Undibacterium parvum: one gene and its partners. The protein of the gene in region 2 interacts with the protein of the main gene of each other region in a pairwise test. Links are inferred from orthologs where the notes say so. Each region holds a gene or a part of one and is shown on either strand. Other genes may lie near its edges.

Region 1 (5,857 bases), 3.1 Mb from region 2 along the record:
AGAAGAGGCGCTTTATCTGTCCAATATTGCCAGCAAAGTCACGGTAATACACCGACGTGACAAATTCCGTGCCGAGGCTATTTTAATTGACCGTTTAATGGCGAAGGTTGCTGAAGGCAAGGTAGAAATAAAATGGAACCACACTCTGGACGAAGTGATTGGTGACGACAGTGGCGTAACGGGTATACGTATCAAGTCCATGAGCAATGCAGAGACTAGCGCTATACCTTTACATGGTGTTTTCATCGCAATCGGTCACAAACCCAACACCAGTATATTTGATGGCCAATTAGAGATGCACAATGGCTACATCAAAACCAAAACAGGCACCGAGGGTATGGCAACCGCCACCAACGTTCCAGGTGTATTTGCCGCTGGCGACGTACAAGACCACGTTTACCGCCAAGCTATTACCAGTGCTGGTACCGGATGCATGGCGGCACTAGATGCCCAGCGCTTCCTGGAAGAGTAAGTTTTTTTAGACACTCCGCATGCCAAGCTCAATAAAAAATTTTGCTGACCTAAAAAATTTAGGTCAGCAATTAAAAAATCAGCAAGAACTCCGTCATAAGGCTGAACTCGAGCAAATAAAAAAATTAACCCTGGAAAAGCAAGAGGCGAATATTTTTCGCGCCACTGTTGGCAAACTCCAAGCGCTAAAAAACGAAGAAAAACATATCCCCTTAAGCAAGCGACCAGAACCAATTGCTTTTCAGCATTTGGCTGATGAGCGCTCGGCCTTGCAAGAATCACTGTCCGATGATTTTGACGCAGACTCTTTACTCGAAACCGATGAAGATCTCAGCTATACACGGCAAGGAATCGGGATAGACGTTGCAAAAAAACTGAGGAAAGGTCACTGGGTAATTCAGGCGGAGCTGGACTTACATGGAATGCGGCGCGATCAGGCACGAGATGCCTTAGCCGATTTTTTACGTCAATGTGGCCGCACAGGTAAGCGCTGTGTACGCATCATTCACGGCAAAGGTCTTGGCTCTATCAATAAAGAACCTGTACTAAAGAAAAAAGTCAGGAACTGGCTGATACAAAAAGATGAAGTTCTGGCATACAGTCAAGCCACCGCCGCAGACGGTGGCTCTGGAGCATTAATCGTTTTACTCAAAGCCTATTAAATAAATATCCAACTAATTACGGAATTTACCTTCTTTACTGATCACCGTCATATCGACATATTTAGAGCCATTGTGACTACTTGGTGAAAAGGCGACATCAAAGCCACCGGTATCATAGTTGCCAATATTAATAGTCTCTAAGGCGGAAATTAACCTATCCCGACTAAGATTTTTGCCGGCACGCTTCAAGCCCTCAACAAATACTTTGGCGGCGATAAATCCTTCCAGGCTAGAAAAATTCAAGTCTTGTATTCCTGCTTTATGCATGGCTTTTGTGTACTCAGCCACAATAGGCGTCGCCAAATGCCAAGGGAACGGAACTACTTGAGAAATAACAACGCCAGGCCCCTCTGCACCCAAGGTATCGGCCAAGGCTTTACTTCCTACGAACGATACATTGTAAAACTGCCCAGTATATCCAGCCTTACGCATCTCCTTGATGTAAGCAGAACAGGACGCATAGGCACTAATCTGTATGATTACGTCGGGCCGTTTAGGAAGTATTTTTTCCACCGCCTTAGCAACGTCTGTGCTATTTCTCTCTACAGTCGCCATTTCCAGCATAGGCACATTCATTTTTTTCAAGGCGCGCTCAACACCCGCGAGACCGGCCTTGCCGTAGGCATCATTTTGATAAAACACCGCAATATTTTTTAATCCGGTTTTTACCAAGCGATCAACCAAATGTTCAGTCTCATCAAAATAACTGGCCCGAATATTGAAAATTTGTTTATTGAATGGTTCTCGCAAAGATTGAGCACCTGTAAATGGCGCAAAAAACGGAACCTTTGCCTGGGTGAAGATAGGCAGAGCCGCATTACTAGTCGGAGTACCGACATAGCCAAACAGGGCAAAAACCTCATCAACCTCGATCAATTTTTTAGTATTTGCGGCAGCCAGATCTGCTTCATATTTATCATCGAGTTTTATTATTTCTATTTTCCGGCCAAACACCCCGCCTTGGGCGTTCACCTGATCAAAGTAGGTTTTCGCTCCGGTATGTAGTTGTATGCCTAATTGCGCTGCGGGACCTGAAAAAGCAGCGGATTGACCTAAAACGATCTTGTGATCGCTTATCCCAGCATCCGCTGATGCGGGAATCGCTAAAGCTGTCGCAGCTGCACCGACTAAGAGTCGGGACAAAAAAATACGCCTATCGTTCATGAATTTATACTCATAGATTTAAAAATTAAACAGCCTCGGGCCCTGTTTCACCGGTGCGAATACGAATTACTTGCTCAACGTTTTGTACAAAAATTTTACCATCACCGATTTTCCCTGTATGCGCAGCTTTAATAATCGCATCCACAACCTGATCGCAAATTTTGTCATCAACCACCACCTCAAGTTTTATCTTTGGCAGAAAATCGACCACATATTCAGCTCCACGGTACAGCTCAGTATGGCCTTTTTGACGCCCAAAACCCTTTACTTCCGCTACTGTTAAGCCAGTGACTCCGACCTCGGCTAAGGCCTCGCGAACTTCATCTAACTTAAATGGTTTAATCACTGCAGTAATCTGTTTCATTTTCACTCCTCAGGAAGATGCACTTCCAGCATAGATACTTCATATAAATATATCCGAATGGTGTTAAGCCTGTAGACATAACGCCCTTGCGAACTGTTTACTTATTACAAAAATTAAATTACAAAAATTAATCGCGAAATTTAGAAGTAATAGGATATCGCCAATCGCGACCGAATGCCCTATGGGTTACCCTTATTCCAACCGGCGACTGACGTCTTTTATACTCATTAATTTTAATCAAATGCGTAATGCGTTCGACGTCTTCAATTTTATATCCAGCCTCAACAATCTCGGCTCGAGATTTATTTTCTTCCATATACAGACGCATAATGCCATCCAAAATATCATAAGGAGGCAGCGAATCCTGATCGGTCTGATCGGGCCTTAATTCTGCGGAAGGTGCACGGGACAAAATACGCTCGGGTATAACTAAAGATAAGCTATTGCGATATTCACACAGGCGATATACCAAAGTTTTTGCGACATCCTTAATAACCGCAAAGCCGCCTGCCATATCGCCGTACAAGGTGCAATACCCAACCGCCATCTCACTTTTATTTCCGGTCGTCAATACAATTGAGCCATGCTTATTCGACAGCGCCATCAAAATCGTACCACGTATCCGCGCCTGTATATTTTCCTCGGTAGCATCCGCCGATAAGCCAGAAAACTCTTGCTCGAGCGTTGTATTAAAAGAAGCGAAGCAATCATTAATAGAGATTTCATCATAACGTACAGCAAGACGCTGAACCATATCGCGAGAGTCAAACAAAGAAATATCCGCTGTATACGGAGATGGCATCATTACCGCCCTAACCTTACCCGCTCCCAGCGCATCCACCGCAATCGCGAGCGTCAAGGCCGAATCTACACCACCAGACATCCCAATCAACACATGTGGAAAGCCATTTTTCGTGACGTAATCACGCACGCCTAACACCAAGGCTTGATAAATCTGCGTCTCCACACTTAAAACCGCTGTGATCTCTCCAGTCATTGGTGTTGCGCCGTCAAACACTATAACTTGCAAATCTTCCTCACAGTGTTTGAGGCTGGCGCAAAGCGCTCCGTCTTGACGCATTACAAAAGAATTGCCATCAAAAATAAGTTCATCCTGACCGCCAACCAAATTTGCGTAGACCAAAGACATTCCCTGCGCAGCCACATTTGCTCGCATAATCTCCAAGCGCTGATCAGGCCTACTCATATGAAAAGGAGATGCATTTGGGACTAATAAGACTTCCGCTCCGGCCATCCTAGCTTTACTCGGGGCATGAGGATGCCAGGTATCTTCGCAAATATTAATTCCGAATTTTGTTCCTTTTACTGAGAAGACGACAGGCTGATCCGATTCAACAAAATACCGCTTTTCGTCAAATACCATATCATTCGGTAGATCGCTTTTACAGTAGGTAACAGACACACTGCCGTTTAACAAAACAGAAACCGCATTAAAACGTAAGCCATTTTTTTCAAACGGATGGCCAACTAAAACATGGACATTAAGAAATTGCTGTAATTTAGTAGCTAAGTTCAGCAAAACCTCTGCGGTTTTTTCATAAAACGCAGGTCGTAACAATAGATCTTCCGGCGGATAACCGACCAAGGAAAGTTCAGGCGTGACGACAATATCGGCGCCCTGTTTAACCGCAGCATGTACGGCTTGAAAGATTTTTTCAGCATTGCCTAGCAGATCACCAACAATACTATTAATTTGGGAAATAGCAACTTTTACTGTCATAGTGGCTTACATCATCTTTAATCAGATATTTAATAATAGAAATGAACATTCCTACCGTGCAGACATATTATCGCATGAGCATCCTCAATTCTCTGAATGATGTTGGTCAGAAACAATGGGATGCATTAGTACAATCACAAAATAATGCGAATCCTTTTCTCTCGTTTGCATTTTTAAACGCCCTCCACGAATCAGGCTCAGCGTGCGAAAAAACGGGTTGGAAAATGTCTTACCTGTGTCTGTGGCAAGAAAATCAACTAGTTGCCTCTATCCCTTTATATGAAAAATACCATTCTTATGGTGAATATGTTTTCGACTGGGCCTGGGCGGATGCCTACCATAAGAGCGGACTCAATTATTATCCAAAATTACTCAGCGCCATTCCCTTTACACCCGTAAGCGGAAATCGTCTTATTGCCAAAGACGCTGCGGCGTGGCGCGCTTTATTGATTGAACTTATAAAATATCAACAATCTGGGAATTTCTCATCGACACATATACTGTTTCCGTCGAATCAAGAAACAGAGCTATTGGGTAAAACAGGATACTTAATACGTGAGGGAATCCAATTTCACTGGAAAAACAATAACTATTTAAACTTCGAAGAGTTTCTTGCAACGCTTGAGTCCAAAAAAAGAAAAAATATTCGCGCAGAGAGACGCAAGATCAAGCAAAGCGAAATTGAATTTGAGCATCTTAAGGGGAGCGAGATGACGCAACTCAACTGGGAAATTTTCAAACAGTGTTATGACCAGACTTACATCGAGCATCACTCCTCCCCCTATTTGAATCTTGATTTTTTTCATCGTATTGGCGCGACTATGCCAGAAAATATTCAACTCGTTTTTGCTAAAAAAAATGGCCGCACAATTGCAGCATCTTTATTAATACACGATGAGAAAACAGTTTTCGGACGCTACTGGGGTTGCCTGGAAACTATTCCCTGTCTTCATTTTGAGACCGCTTATTACCAAGCAATAGACTTTTGCATTAAAAATAAAATCGAAACGTTTGAGGGCGGAGCTCAAGGAGAGCATAAAATGGCACGCGGTTTTCTCCCTCAAAAAACATATTCAGCACATCACCTCAGCGATCCTAGATTCTCGAATGCTGTCGCCGAATATTTAGAAAGAGAAAAAGCAGGTATCGCCCATTATTTAACTGACCTAAATGAACATACACCATACAAAGTCATTTTCAGAGGCGAACTTACATAAGCTCACAAACAAAAGCTTGAAATTTCATGTCCGTCAAGGCATGCTGTGGAAATGATACCGAACACCAGTCTCCCAACTAATAGCAACGCAACTAGCCCTCCAATACGAAGAGTAGGACGCTTCTCCATTACCGAAAAATTAGGTAGCGGTTCAAACGGCACTGTGTATTTAGGGCATGATCCAGTAATCGACCGCGCTGTTGCGATTAAAGTTTTGTCTCCGGGTCTTGCAATTGTCG
Region 2 (6,065 bases):
GATACTTTTGAGTTGGTTCATCAACGTGGCATTTACGTTGAGGCGAAGCCGTTTTCAATAGGGTTTAGAATTGAACATCCACAATCAATTATTGATCAAGCTCGCTTCGGAAGAAATGCGGGTAATAAAATATTGGGATCGGCTGACTATAAACTAGTTCACCATGCAAAAAATGGGCGATCTGTTTACAGTTTTTGCATGTGCCCTGGCGGCACAGTTGTTGCGGCCACCTCAGAGCCTGGGCGCGTGGTCACCAACGGCATGAGTCAATATTCACGCAACGAACGCAATGCAAATAGCGCGATTGTGGTCGGAATCACTCCAGAGGACTACCCAGGACATCCATTGGCAGGCATAGATTTGCAACGAGAACTGGAGTCTCTCGCCTATGAACTAGGGGGAGCAAACTATAACGCCCCCGGTCAGTTGGTTGGTGACTTTATAGCGAAGCGCCCTTCAACAGAAATTGCCAGCGTAATCCCGTCATACAAACCGGGTATTACCATGTGTGATTTAGCCTTAGCATTACCTGCTTACGCAATCGATGCAATACGAGAAGCCTTACCGGAATTTGAGAAACAGATTAAAGGCTTCGCGATGAACGACGCTGTTCTAACTGGCATAGAAACGCGCACATCTTCTCCAATACGTATCAAGAGAAACGACACTAGCTATCAAAGCATAAATACCCAAGGACTGTACCCAGCTGGCGAAGGTGCGGGTTATGCAGGCGGAATTTTATCGGCAGCAATAGATGGGATTAAGGTGGCGGAAGCGGTCGCTCTTAACATCCAAAACAAAAGGGAATCGTCTTAATTTTCCGATCAGAGAGAGATGCCAATAACGCTGATTGGCGCTTGACATCTCTTGAAGTAAAGCGCGACTAGCTTAGCAAGTCATCTAAACCGGCAGCAAGTTCAGCAATAGGCGGCATCGTCGATAGAAGCAAGTCCGCACTAATTCCTAACTTAATGGCGACATCCTCTGGAAAAGTTGCCTCGAGTTCAGCTTTCGAATATTTATTTTCCTCACCTCTGGAAAGCCAAGAGGCCAGATGGATAACCGCAGCCATGGGTTCGAACGGATCGGAATGCAAAGGATCAGGAAATGATTTAATCACCGTAGAGAAATTATCAGGAAACCGCCAGCGCTTTGCTAATTCAGCACCAACATCCGCAAAGTCGTATCCAAATGATGCACGTTCAACTCCGAGACGACGAGAGTCCAGCGGGCCAGCAATCTTATCTATTTGCAGAGTTTGCTCTGGCATACCAGCGTGCATCACCAATTGACCGATTGCATGCATCAATCCTACGGTAAAAGCAAAATCAGAATTTCCGTGAATCTGCTTCGCCAGCCATTTAGCAATCACAGCAGTATGCATGCTGTAACGCCAAAACTGTTTAAGATCTACCCCTGGCATCGCCTTGAACCCACCTGTCAAACCACTACTAATGACCAAGGTTCGCACCGTCATGAAACCTAACATTAAAACCGCATCATCGATCGTTCCTATGCTTTTTGAAGCATGGTAATAGGATGAATTTGCCAGACGCAATAATTTAGCGCTCAATACCTGATCCGCGCTCAGCTTTTTAGCAATCTCGTCAATCGACACATTATCGTTATTAAAACTGTCAATAACCTCTTGCACGACCTTAGGTATTGTGGGTAAGGCATTCTGTTGCTGAAATAGAGCATCGAAATTCATAGATCATTCCTCCTGTGATTACAGCATCAAGACTATGACGGCAGGGCTTTGCGCAGATAGATTTCGCGCCAAATTTGGCGATAGAAAGAAAGGAAATAGTAGAAAAATATTCCTCTCGGATAAATAATACTCCGATAAATATTCGAAAGGAATGTTTTTTTATGAAACAACTTCGGACGGTCAGAACTTAAGAAACACGCTGGGCTACAAAAATTTCTGCCAGTAAGCAACATCTACCCATTGATTGTTTTTAAACCCAACTTCAGCGAAATGAGCTACTTTAATGAAGCCCATTTTCTCATGCAACTTGATACTATTTTCATTGGGGAGTGCGATACCAGCAATAAGCAGATGTACGCCCAATTGTGTCAAGCGCTCAAATAATTTTTCATACAAAAGAACACCGCAACCCTTCCCAATTGCAGCAGGAGCCAAGTAAACACTAAGTTCGACCGAGAAGCGATACGCTGAACGCTCGCGCCATTTCGTCGCATAAGCGTAACCATCAACTATGCCATCGGTCTCTATTACCAACCAAGGTAGGGCCTCTGAGACACTTACAATTCTTCGCGACATCTCTGAGACATTTACCTCTACCTCTTCAAATGAAATAATCGAATTACTGACATAGTAATTATAAATATTGCAAATGGCTTCGGCATCTGCCGCATTTACAAGGCGTATTTTCGTCATAAAACTTACTTTTTATATGAAAATTTTGTGCGGTGATTCTAGCAATAGAAAAATCGATGAAGCTTTAAAAATCAATCATCCTTCACGCCATCGATACCCAACTCTTGAATTTTTCTAGTGATCGTATTTCTTCCTATACCTAAGCGTATCGCAGCATCATTTTTTCGGCCATGTGTATGCCGTAATGCAGCCTTAATCACCACCGATTCAAAAACTCTCCCCAATTTATCAATGACTTCAGATTGCCCCTGCACCAGCATAGCGCTCGCTTCGTTCTCGAGCAAATTCATCCAAGTATCACTACTTTGATGCGATCCAAAATTTGCGGAATGGGCGGCATTGGAAGCCTGAATTGAATTTGGTAGCAACTCAGCAGAGGGCTGCTGATTAGAGTTTACGGAACTCGCGGCTGCCTCCACATTTGATTCTATAGATTGATCAGGATGCAGCAACTCTTGTGGCAAATCAAAAACTTCCACAGTCTGCCCCGGAGCCATAACGGTGATCCAATTACATAAATTTTCTAGCTGACGTACATTTCCAGGAAAGTCTAAGCCGGATAAAAAATTCAAGGCGGGGTCTGACATACGCTTGATATCGACGCCCAATTGCTTGGCACTTTGTGCCAAAAAAAACTTGGTTAACAGCGGAATATCTTCACGGCGCTCACGCAAACTAGGCAAGCGCAAGCGAATCACGTTGAGGCGGTGGTACAGATCCTCTCGAAAAAGACCGTCTTTAACTCTAGACTCCAAATTTTGATGGGTCGCTGCGATTACTCGGACATTGGCCTTCATAGGCTGGTGGCCGCCGACGCGATAAAAATGACCATCCGACAGAACTCGCAGCAATCTGGTCTGCAATTCCGCAGGCATATCGCCTATTTCATCCAAGAATAAAGTACCGCCTTCGGCTTGTTCGAAACGCCCGCGCCGGGTCGCTTGCGCTCCGGTAAAGGCCCCTCGTTCATGTCCAAATAATTCTGACTCTAGCAAGTCTTTAGGAATTGCTGCGGTATTTAGAGCTATAAAAGGCTGCAAGGACCGTGGACTATGCTTATGCAAGGCACGCGCAACCAACTCTTTCCCGCTGCCAGACTCGCCAGTAATTAAAACGGTAACGTTCGATTGCGATAAGCGCCCGATTGCTCGGAACACATCTTGCATCGCGGGTGCCTGGCCGAGTATTTCAGGCGTCTCTGAAATATTTTGCTCTACGCTTGCCTCGCGCAAACTCTCATCCATTGCTCGACGGATTAACTCGATCGCCTTGGCCAAATCAAAAGGTTTGGCGAGATACTCAAAAGCGCCGCCCTGAAACGCAGCAACCGCAGAATCAAGGTCAGAAAAAGCGGTCATAATAATTACCGGCAGGCCTGGATATTTGGCTTTGACAGTTTGCAGCAACTCCAAGCCAGATGCCCCATGCATGCGAATATCAGATACCAGAACTTGTGGCATATCGCTCTGCAACGCGGTCATTGCGTCACGCGCATTGGTGAAACTTCTTGTTGCAAGATTTTCACGCGCCAGTGCCTTTTCTAGCACCCAGCGAATTGAATCATCGTCATCCACTATCCAGATTGGTTTCATATCGTTTTGCATTCCGTTTCGGTAATTGTTAAGCATATCGATGTTAGTAACACTTATGATGTTACGTTTCCCCACTCGGGTATTTTTAAGGGAGCGGGAGCAAAATTCTGAAATCAGTACATCCCGGGCGGCTTTCACACTCTATTGCACCTAAGTGTTGCTCAACGAAAGTTTGCGCAAGGGTCAGCCCTAGGCCGCTTCCGCCATCTCGTCCTGAAACCAAGGGGTAAAAAATACGGTGACGTATTTCATCAGGAATCCCAGGTCCGTTATCAATAATATGCAAATCCAATGCCAGTCGATAACGCACTTTTGCCAGCGTCATCTGACGCACCACCCGTGTTCTGAAAACAATCTCGGCATCGCCCGACTTGATGCGTTCGCTCAGGGCTTGTGCCGCGTTATGGGCAATATTGAGTACCGCTTGTATCAACTGCTCTTTGTCACCGCGAAATTCAGGTATCGACAAATCGTAATCGCGTTTGATCGTTAATCCTTGCGGAAATTCCGCCACCATCAAGCTACGTACTCGCTCACACACTTCATGAATATTCACGTCACCCACTATGTGTGGCAGCCTATGCGGAGCCAATAAGCGATCAACCAAGGTCTGCAAACGATCGGCTTCTTTAATGATGACTTGCGTGTATTCCCGCAACTCCTTTAAATGCCGCTCCGGCAATTCCAATTCCAGTAATTGTGCTGCGCCTCTTATACCGCCCAAGGGGTTTTTGATCTCGTGCGCCAAATTTCGTATCAGCTCTTTATTCGCCTTACTTTGATCCAGCATGCGTTCTTCGCGATCGAGCTTTAATTGCTGCACGTTTTCACGCAACTCTATAAGCACTGGAGAATCGGGATTATCGAGAGCAGTGACAATACTATGCACATGCAGGGCATCTCTACCACTACGCTCTAACGTGAGATCTTGGCGTTTGTCAGCGAACTGATGGGCCACAGCCTGCTCAAAAACATCCAACAATTCATCGCCATTAAGAAATAAATCAGATAGTTTTTGATGCGTCAAAGCCTTAAAGGAACTACCGAGTAGACTCTCCGCTGCGGCATTGGCATACATGATGCAACTATCAGCATCCAGCACGATAACAGCGGAGGTAAGCAAATCTAAGCCAGCGAGTGAGGTGAGTGGTGTTTTCAAAGTGCTCAATAATAAAAAAAGGCCGCGTATAGCGACCTTAATATGCAAACATCATGCCTGAAATCGTTTTATCGTTAATGCAGAATATTTCTAACATCAAAATACCTTAGTCCGCTCATTTAAGCTTCAAAACGACGATGCGTTGTGTTTATCTCAGATTGCCCAATTCCCGTTTTAGTGCCTCGATGTTTTTTTCGGTGCGACTAATATCGTCTTTCATCATCGTAGTGCGTTCTTGATATTTGGCGAAATTCTTTTCCCCACCAAGGCGCTCAGGCTCACCATTGTTGTATTCTTTTTTTAAATTTGCTAATTTTTGATCCTCGGCCTTCAGCTCATCGGTCAAAATTTGCTTGCGATCCGAATCGCGCGCCTTTTGAGTACCATCATCGACCTTGGGGAAGCTTGATGGAGTAGACGCTGGGCTAGCACTTGTCTTTTTTGTCGTAGGCGGTGCGGGGACAACAGTGATGCCTTCCAACTCGACTTTTTTGCAGCCTTTGGTCGCACCTGTATTTTTATATTCTTTTTTGCCATTTTCATCGACGCACAAATACACGTCGGTTTCAGCATGAAGCTGCGTAGAAAAAGCGCAAAAAAAGAGAAATCCAGCAAATATTCGATTCATAGTAGGACCATTTCGTAACTAACGGGCTCAGTGTATGCCAAGCCGGGCGTTAGCACAATTGCAGTGCAATACTCGGTAACAATTTGGCGAAAAAAAAGCGGGGAAAATCCCCGCTTTTTAATCACTTATCCAAATTCACCGAAAATTACAGGGAATAATACATATCAAATTCAGCAGGATGGGTAGTCATGCGCATGCGCTGTACATCTTGCATTTTCAGTTCGATGTAAGCATCGATCATGCTGTCGCTGAATACGCCGCCACGTGTCAAGAACTCACGGT
Region 3 (5,828 bases), 730 kb from region 2 along the record:
CAACGTCTGGTGTTTTATCCAGACCTTTTTTAGCCGCTTCTTGCGCCACGATCAATTGCATGGCCAGATTGTCGATAATCATTTTGCGAGATTCAGCATTGTCTGGCATGCCTTGACTGGCTTGCTGTTTCAAGATCATCTCAACTTGTTTCTGGCTAATCGCTGTACCGTTCACGGTAGCGGCAACCGCAGCAGGGCTGGTACTCGCACCGGCAGCAGCAGTTTTATCGGCGTCTTTAGAATTACAGGCACTTAAGGCCAACAGCGCAACAGCACTAGTCAGTACGACGCGGGACTTGATCAACATCTTTATCTTCCTTTATGGGTGAGCTATTTGGTTTGCAGGGCGCAACACTCTACGCACTTGCAGCTTGAATGAAAAACGACAGCGAATTCTACTCGCGATTGAGATAAATTACACAAAACTCACTTTTTGTTACGGATTTTTTGATTTTTACGCTGCTAAGGCGAGTGCGGTCGCCGCTGGTTGGCAGTATCCGCGTCCCCAGCACCCAGTTGAAACAGATTTTTTATAGGCATGCTCCAGAGCGCATATTCCATGCGCCCTGCAGGCTGGCATGGCCGCAGACCCGCATGGAATATGCGCGAGCGGGCAGGCACTATTGAGAATTGAATGCTTGCGCGCATAAAAAAAGCACCTACAAGAGGTGCTTATAAAAGCTAGCCCTGCGCTCTGAGCAGGACTAGCGGATACCAGCTATGGTAAAACTGCGCTTAGGACTAGATTAAGAGTGATAAGCAGATTCGCCGTGGCTAGTGATGTCCAGACCTTCACGCTCTTCATCTTCAGGGACGCGCAGGCCAACTACCAGATCAACCAATTTGAAGGCAACGATGGAGACTAGCGCCGACCACAAGATGGTGGTGCCGACTGCAGTTGCCTGTACTGTGACTTGATCGATGATGGAGTAAGGATCCGCCGACATTTTGTTGGTCACGTAATCCATGATCCCTTGACCACCCAATTTTGGTGCAGCAAATACACCAGTCAACAAGGCACCTAAAATACCACCGACGCCATGCACACCGAATACATCCAGAGAATCATCGGCACCGAGTAAGCGCTTCAAACCATTCACACCCCACAGGCAAACGATACCAGCCAGCAATCCGATTACCAAGGCACCCATAGGGCCAACAAAACCGCAGGCTGGAGTGATCGCTACCAGGCCAGCAACCGCACCGGAAGCACCACCCAACATGGAGGGCTTACCTTTCGACATCCACTCGCCAAACACCCAAGATACTGTGGCAGCGGCAGTGGCTAACAAGGTATTGATGAAAGCCAGACCTGCGATATCACCCGCTTCGAGTGCCGAACCGGCATTGAAACCGAACCAGCCCACCCACAACAGGGACGCGCCTATCATAGTCATCGTCAGTGAGTGCGGTGCCATTGCTTCTTTACCGTAGCCAACCCGTTTGCCGATCAGGAAAGCACCCACCAAACCGGCTACCGCCGCATTGATATGAACCACGGTACCGCCGGCGAAATCGAGAGCACCTTTTTGGAACAAGAAGCCGGCTTTGGCTGTTTCTGTGGCTAAGGTTGCTGCATCTTTAATTGCATCTGGGCCAGTCCAGAACCAGACCATATGGGCAATTGGTAAATAACTGAAAGTGAACCACAAGACCACGAACAACAAGACCGCAGTGAACTTAGCACGCTCAGCGAAAGCACCGATGATCAGACCGCAAGTAATCGCTGCGAAAGTTGCCTGGAAGGCGACATAGACAAACTCAGGGATGACCACACCTTTGCTGAATGTAGCAGCAGTCGAGAAGCTGGCGGTAGCCGGATTCCAGATGCCTTGCAAAAACAGACGGTCAAACGAGCCTATGAATCTTCCACCTTCGGTGAAAGCCAGGGAGTACCCATATACACACCACAATACGATGATCACAGCAAAAATCATGAACACTTGCATCAGGATAGACAGCATGTTTTTAGAGCGTACCAGGCCGCCGTAGAACAAGGCCAGGCCTGGGATAGTCATCAAAATCACCAACAAGGTCGAGACCATCATCCAGGCTGTATCGCCCTTGTTTGGCACGGCTGCCGGAGTCGCGACGGCCGATGCGGCGCTGGCCTCAACGGCTGGTGCACTGGTGACGACTGGAGTTGCTGCAACTTCTGCAGCAGCAGAGGCTGGTGCCGAGACCGCAGATGCTACTACTGCCGAAGCGGCAGCGACTTCATCGGCCGCCATGGCAGAAGAAAATACGCTGGCAGACAGTAGCAAAGCGCTGGCAGCAAGCAGGTGTGTAAATAGTTTTTTCATGGATGTCCCCTGTGGCCGATTAGAGCGCGTCGTTGCCGGTTTCACCGGTACGGATACGCACTACTTGTTCTAGTGAATAGACGAAAATTTTACCGTCACCAATTTTGCCGGTGCGGGCTGCGGTTTCTATCGCCTCGATTGCGCGGTCTACGATGCTATCGTCGACCGCTGCTTCGATCTTGGTCTTAGGTAAAAAATCGACCACGTATTCGGCACCACGATACAGTTCGGTGTGTCCTTTTTGACGGCCGAAACCTTTTACTTCGGTCACGGTGATGCCCTGTACACCAATCGCTGACAGTGCTTCACGCACTTCATCGAGCTTAAAGGGTTTGATAATTGCGGTAATTAGTTTCATGGTTGGCTCGAAGTTTAGAATGTTTTAACTGCGGACAAAACGACAGCGGTTTTGCCTGTGAATTTATTGTCTGGCGCTGGCGTAACATACAATTTTTCATTGGCATTGGTACCGATTACGGCCAGACCAAAATTCACACCGAAAAATTCTTTATTCACGCCGACTTTCCAGTCGTCATAGGCAACTGCACTATTATTTTTCACAGATTGATGACCGTAGTGCAGACCCAAGGTGTAACCCGGGGCGACTTCAAAATTGGCACCCAGATCAAGGTAGCCACTGTTTTTGCTGTTATCAAAGCCAAACAGATTCGTCACGCCGTGCGAGTATTTGATATACGCTGGGCCATAACCAACTTGGCCGTAGATTTCGGTGGTATTGGCATCAACCGCTAAGCCATTGGATGGGTAAACATAGGAAAGTACACCGACATCGTAAGACACACCTGGAACGATTTCGCCTTTTTTACCGCCATACACGTCCACTTCAAGATTGCCACTACCACCGGCATCTTTGATCCATTTAATGCTAGACAACCAAGTACCGGCATAAAAGCCACTAGGATTGTGGGTGTAATCCGCACCACCTTGCACGGCTGGTTCCAGACGGGATTGTGAGATGCCGCGATAGCGGTAGTCACTAACGGCACCAAGATTGAAACTAAATTCATTGTCACGCTTAGCCTCTTCGGCATACGCCAGACTGCCAGTGAAAGCTGCTGCAACTGCGGCACAGAGTAGTAGTTTTTTCATTGCGTTCCCTCTTTTGGTTGTATAACAAATGGAAAGATTTTCTTGCTTTTGATTTTGTATAAGCAGAACTCGTGCCAAGTATTGAAAACATACAAAAAATACGCGGATATGCTGCTCGTTTCCCAGTGTAGAGAGGGTGGCGAAGTGTATAAAAGACCTAGTACTTGAGCTGCGATACGCTATGATAAGCATCAAGCTGACTCAAAATAATAGTAAAATATTATTTAAAACATCTAGACTCTGTAATCCCGCACCAAGTTAAAGCGTTACATCTGAGCTGCTGTAAAAGTTACGCACCAAAAATGTGCAAATGACGAGTAAAAACCACTTTATAAGGAATACCATGGATAAGCAAAATTTCTTTTCTGACATGCAAGCTAAAATCAATCAGGCCCTGGAAAACTCTCCGGCAAAAGACATAGAAAAAAATGTCAAGGCCATGATGAGCCAAGGTTTTTCCAAGCTCGATTTGGTGACGCGTGAAGAATTTGATATACAGGCGCAGGTATTGGCCAAGACTAGGGCCAAGCTAGAAGAACTGGAAGCGCGCGTGGCCCAATTAGAAGCTAAATAAGCAGTAAGCCCACGCCTCGGCCATGGCACTCGCCGTACTCAAAAGCCGCGCCCTCAGTGGTATGGACGCCCCTGAAGTCACGGTAGAAGTGCATCTGGCCAATGGCTTACCCAGTTTTACTATCGTTGGTTTGCCCGAGACTGAAGTCAAAGAATCTAAAGACCGGGTGAGGGCGGCCTTACAAAATGCGCGCTTCGATTTTCCCGCGCAACGCATCACCGTCAACTTAGCGCCGGCCGATTTACCGAAAGAATCGGGGCGCTTTGATTTACCTATTGCGCTAGGGATTTTGGCGGCATCTGGGCAAATCCCCGCTGACTGTTTAGATCAATACGAATTTGCCGGTGAGTTATCTTTATCGGGCGAATTACGGCCGGTGCGCGGTGCGCTGGCGATGACTTTTGCAATTTGCAAAGGCGCGGAAAATAGCGGCCAGACAGCACGGGCATTTATTTTACCCAGAGCTAGCGCGGCTGAGGCAGCGCTGGTCGCGGAGGCGCTTATTTATCCCGCCGATTCACTGCTGCAAGTTTGCGCCCACTTCGCCGCTAGCGATCCAGAAACAAGGCTGAGCCGGCATCAGCTGAGTCATGTCGCAGTTCGCCAGAGCTATCCCGATTTTTCTGACGTGAAGGGGCAGGCACAAGCAAAGCGCGCGCTGGAAGTGGCAGCGGCAGGTGGTCATAGTCTGATTTTAGTCGGACCGCCAGGCACCGGGAAATCCATGCTGGCAGCGCGCTTCCCCGGAATTTTGCCCAGCATGACGGATCAGGAAGCCCTGGAATCAGCGGCCGTGCAATCTCTGAGTGGCGGTTTTTCTATCGATAAATGGAAGCTTAGACCCTACCGCGCGCCGCACCATACTGCCTCCGGAGTTGCTTTAGTTGGTGGTGGTGGCACGCCACGTCCTGGTGAAATTTCACTGGCGCACCGGGGCGTATTATTTCTCGATGAACTACCCGAGTTCGATCGCAAGGTGCTGGAAGTCTTGCGTGAACCTTTAGAGTCTGGCCACATCACGATTTCACGTGCGGCTAAACAAGCCGATTTTCCGGCTAGATTTCAACTGATAGCTGCCATGAATCCCTGCCCTTGTGGCTATCTCGGTCACAGCAATGGTAAATGTCACTGCACACCGGACATGGTGGCGCGCTACCAAAATAGAATTTCCGGACCCTTGTTAGACCGCATCGACATGCAAATCCATGTCGGTGCTTTGCCGCATGCCGATTTGCTCAAGCTAGCCGATGGCGAAACCAGTAGTCGCATACAGCTCAGGGTGGAGCAAGCCTTTGCGCGTCAATTAGCGCGTCAGGGTAAAGCCAATAATCTGCTCAGCACCAAAGAATTAGACCGCTATTGCCAGCCCGACGCGGCTGGCGAGCAATTATTGCGCACCGCCATGCAGAAATTGAATTGGTCAGCGCGCGCCTATCATAGAGTTTTAAAAGTGGCGCGCAGCATTGCGGATCTGGCAGACATGCCACAAATCAATCAAAGCCATGTCGCCGAGGCAATCCAGTATAGACGCGCCTTATTGGGGCAGTAGTGGCCAAATAAGTGGTACTGGCTCTGTGTAATCACCTGGTGCTGATCAAACAGAGGTGAACACATCGTGAAATGTAATATTTCGCCCAAAATGCACGAAAATATTTCAACGAGTAACCGATTACTATAAATCAAAAGCGCAGCGTTTTCAGCTATTTACCAAATACCCCACACCCTTAATTGCTTTTGTTGTTGCATATCTGTTGTTATTTGGAATTGGCTTGATTTGGCAAGTCAGGCGACTACACTAATCCCATGCATGGTGCATCCTCCTTCGGATTATTCACTGTTAC

Evidence for each region.
Region 1: the proteins of glnL (region 2) and EJN92_RS18375 interact in binary tests that used the Escherichia coli proteins (3 or more experiments, as listed by UniProt). The link is inferred for Undibacterium parvum from one-to-one orthologs.
Region 3: the proteins of glnL (region 2) and EJN92_RS07795 interact in binary tests that used the Escherichia coli proteins (3 or more experiments, as listed by UniProt). The link is inferred for Undibacterium parvum from one-to-one orthologs.

Annotation. Positions count from the first base shown.
Region 1 is NZ_CP034464.1:4,202,775-4,208,631, reverse strand. The notes cover bases 993-3,731. They hold EJN92_RS18375 (P-II family nitrogen regulator), read right to left. Parts: upstream 2,662-3,731; coding sequence 2,323-2,661; downstream 993-2,322. Other genes in these bases: EJN92_RS18370 (NAD+ synthase), read right to left, coding at 2,789-3,731; EJN92_RS18380 (ABC transporter substrate-binding protein), read right to left, coding at 1,146-2,297; EJN92_RS18385 (Smr/MutS family protein), read left to right, coding at 993-1,133. Also shown: trxB (thioredoxin-disulfide reductase), read left to right, coding at 1-472; more of EJN92_RS18385, read left to right, coding at 492-992; more of EJN92_RS18370, read right to left, coding at 3,732-4,402; EJN92_RS18365 (GNAT family N-acetyltransferase), read left to right, coding at 4,444-5,619; EJN92_RS18360 (serine/threonine protein kinase), read left to right, coding at 5,671-5,857. UniProt on the Escherichia coli protein: P-II indirectly controls the transcription of the glutamine synthetase gene (glnA). P-II prevents NR-II-catalyzed conversion of NR-I to NR-I-phosphate, the transcriptional activator of GlnA. When P-II is uridylylated to P-II-UMP, these events are reversed.
Region 2 is NZ_CP034464.1:1,067,896-1,073,960, forward strand. Bases 3,119-6,065 are described here. They hold glnL (nitrogen regulation protein NR(II)), read right to left. Parts: upstream 5,156-6,065; coding sequence 4,082-5,155; downstream 3,119-4,081. Other genes in these bases: ntrC (nitrogen regulation protein NR(I)), read right to left, coding at 3,119-3,996; EJN92_RS04535 (DUF4124 domain-containing protein), read right to left, coding at 5,304-5,783; glnA (type I glutamate--ammonia ligase), read right to left, coding at 5,929-6,065. Also shown: EJN92_RS04510 (NAD(P)/FAD-dependent oxidoreductase), read left to right, coding at 1-816; EJN92_RS04515 (HDOD domain-containing protein), read right to left, coding at 884-1,711; EJN92_RS04520 (arsinothricin resistance N-acetyltransferase ArsN1 family B), read right to left, coding at 1,916-2,404; more of ntrC, read right to left, coding at 2,476-3,118.
Region 3 is NZ_CP034464.1:1,800,019-1,805,846, reverse strand. The notes cover bases 993-3,702. They hold EJN92_RS07795 (P-II family nitrogen regulator), read right to left. Parts: upstream 2,662-3,702; coding sequence 2,323-2,661; downstream 993-2,322. Other genes in these bases: EJN92_RS07790 (TorF family putative porin), read right to left, coding at 2,676-3,413; EJN92_RS07800 (ammonium transporter), read right to left, coding at 993-2,303. In the rest of the region: EJN92_RS07805 (foldase protein PrsA), read right to left, coding at 1-307; more of EJN92_RS07800, read right to left, coding at 747-992; EJN92_RS07785 (accessory factor UbiK family protein), read left to right, coding at 3,757-3,987; EJN92_RS07780 (YifB family Mg chelatase-like AAA ATPase), read left to right, coding at 4,010-5,536. UniProt on the Escherichia coli protein: Involved in the regulation of nitrogen metabolism. Regulates the activity of its targets by protein-protein interaction in response to the nitrogen status of the cell.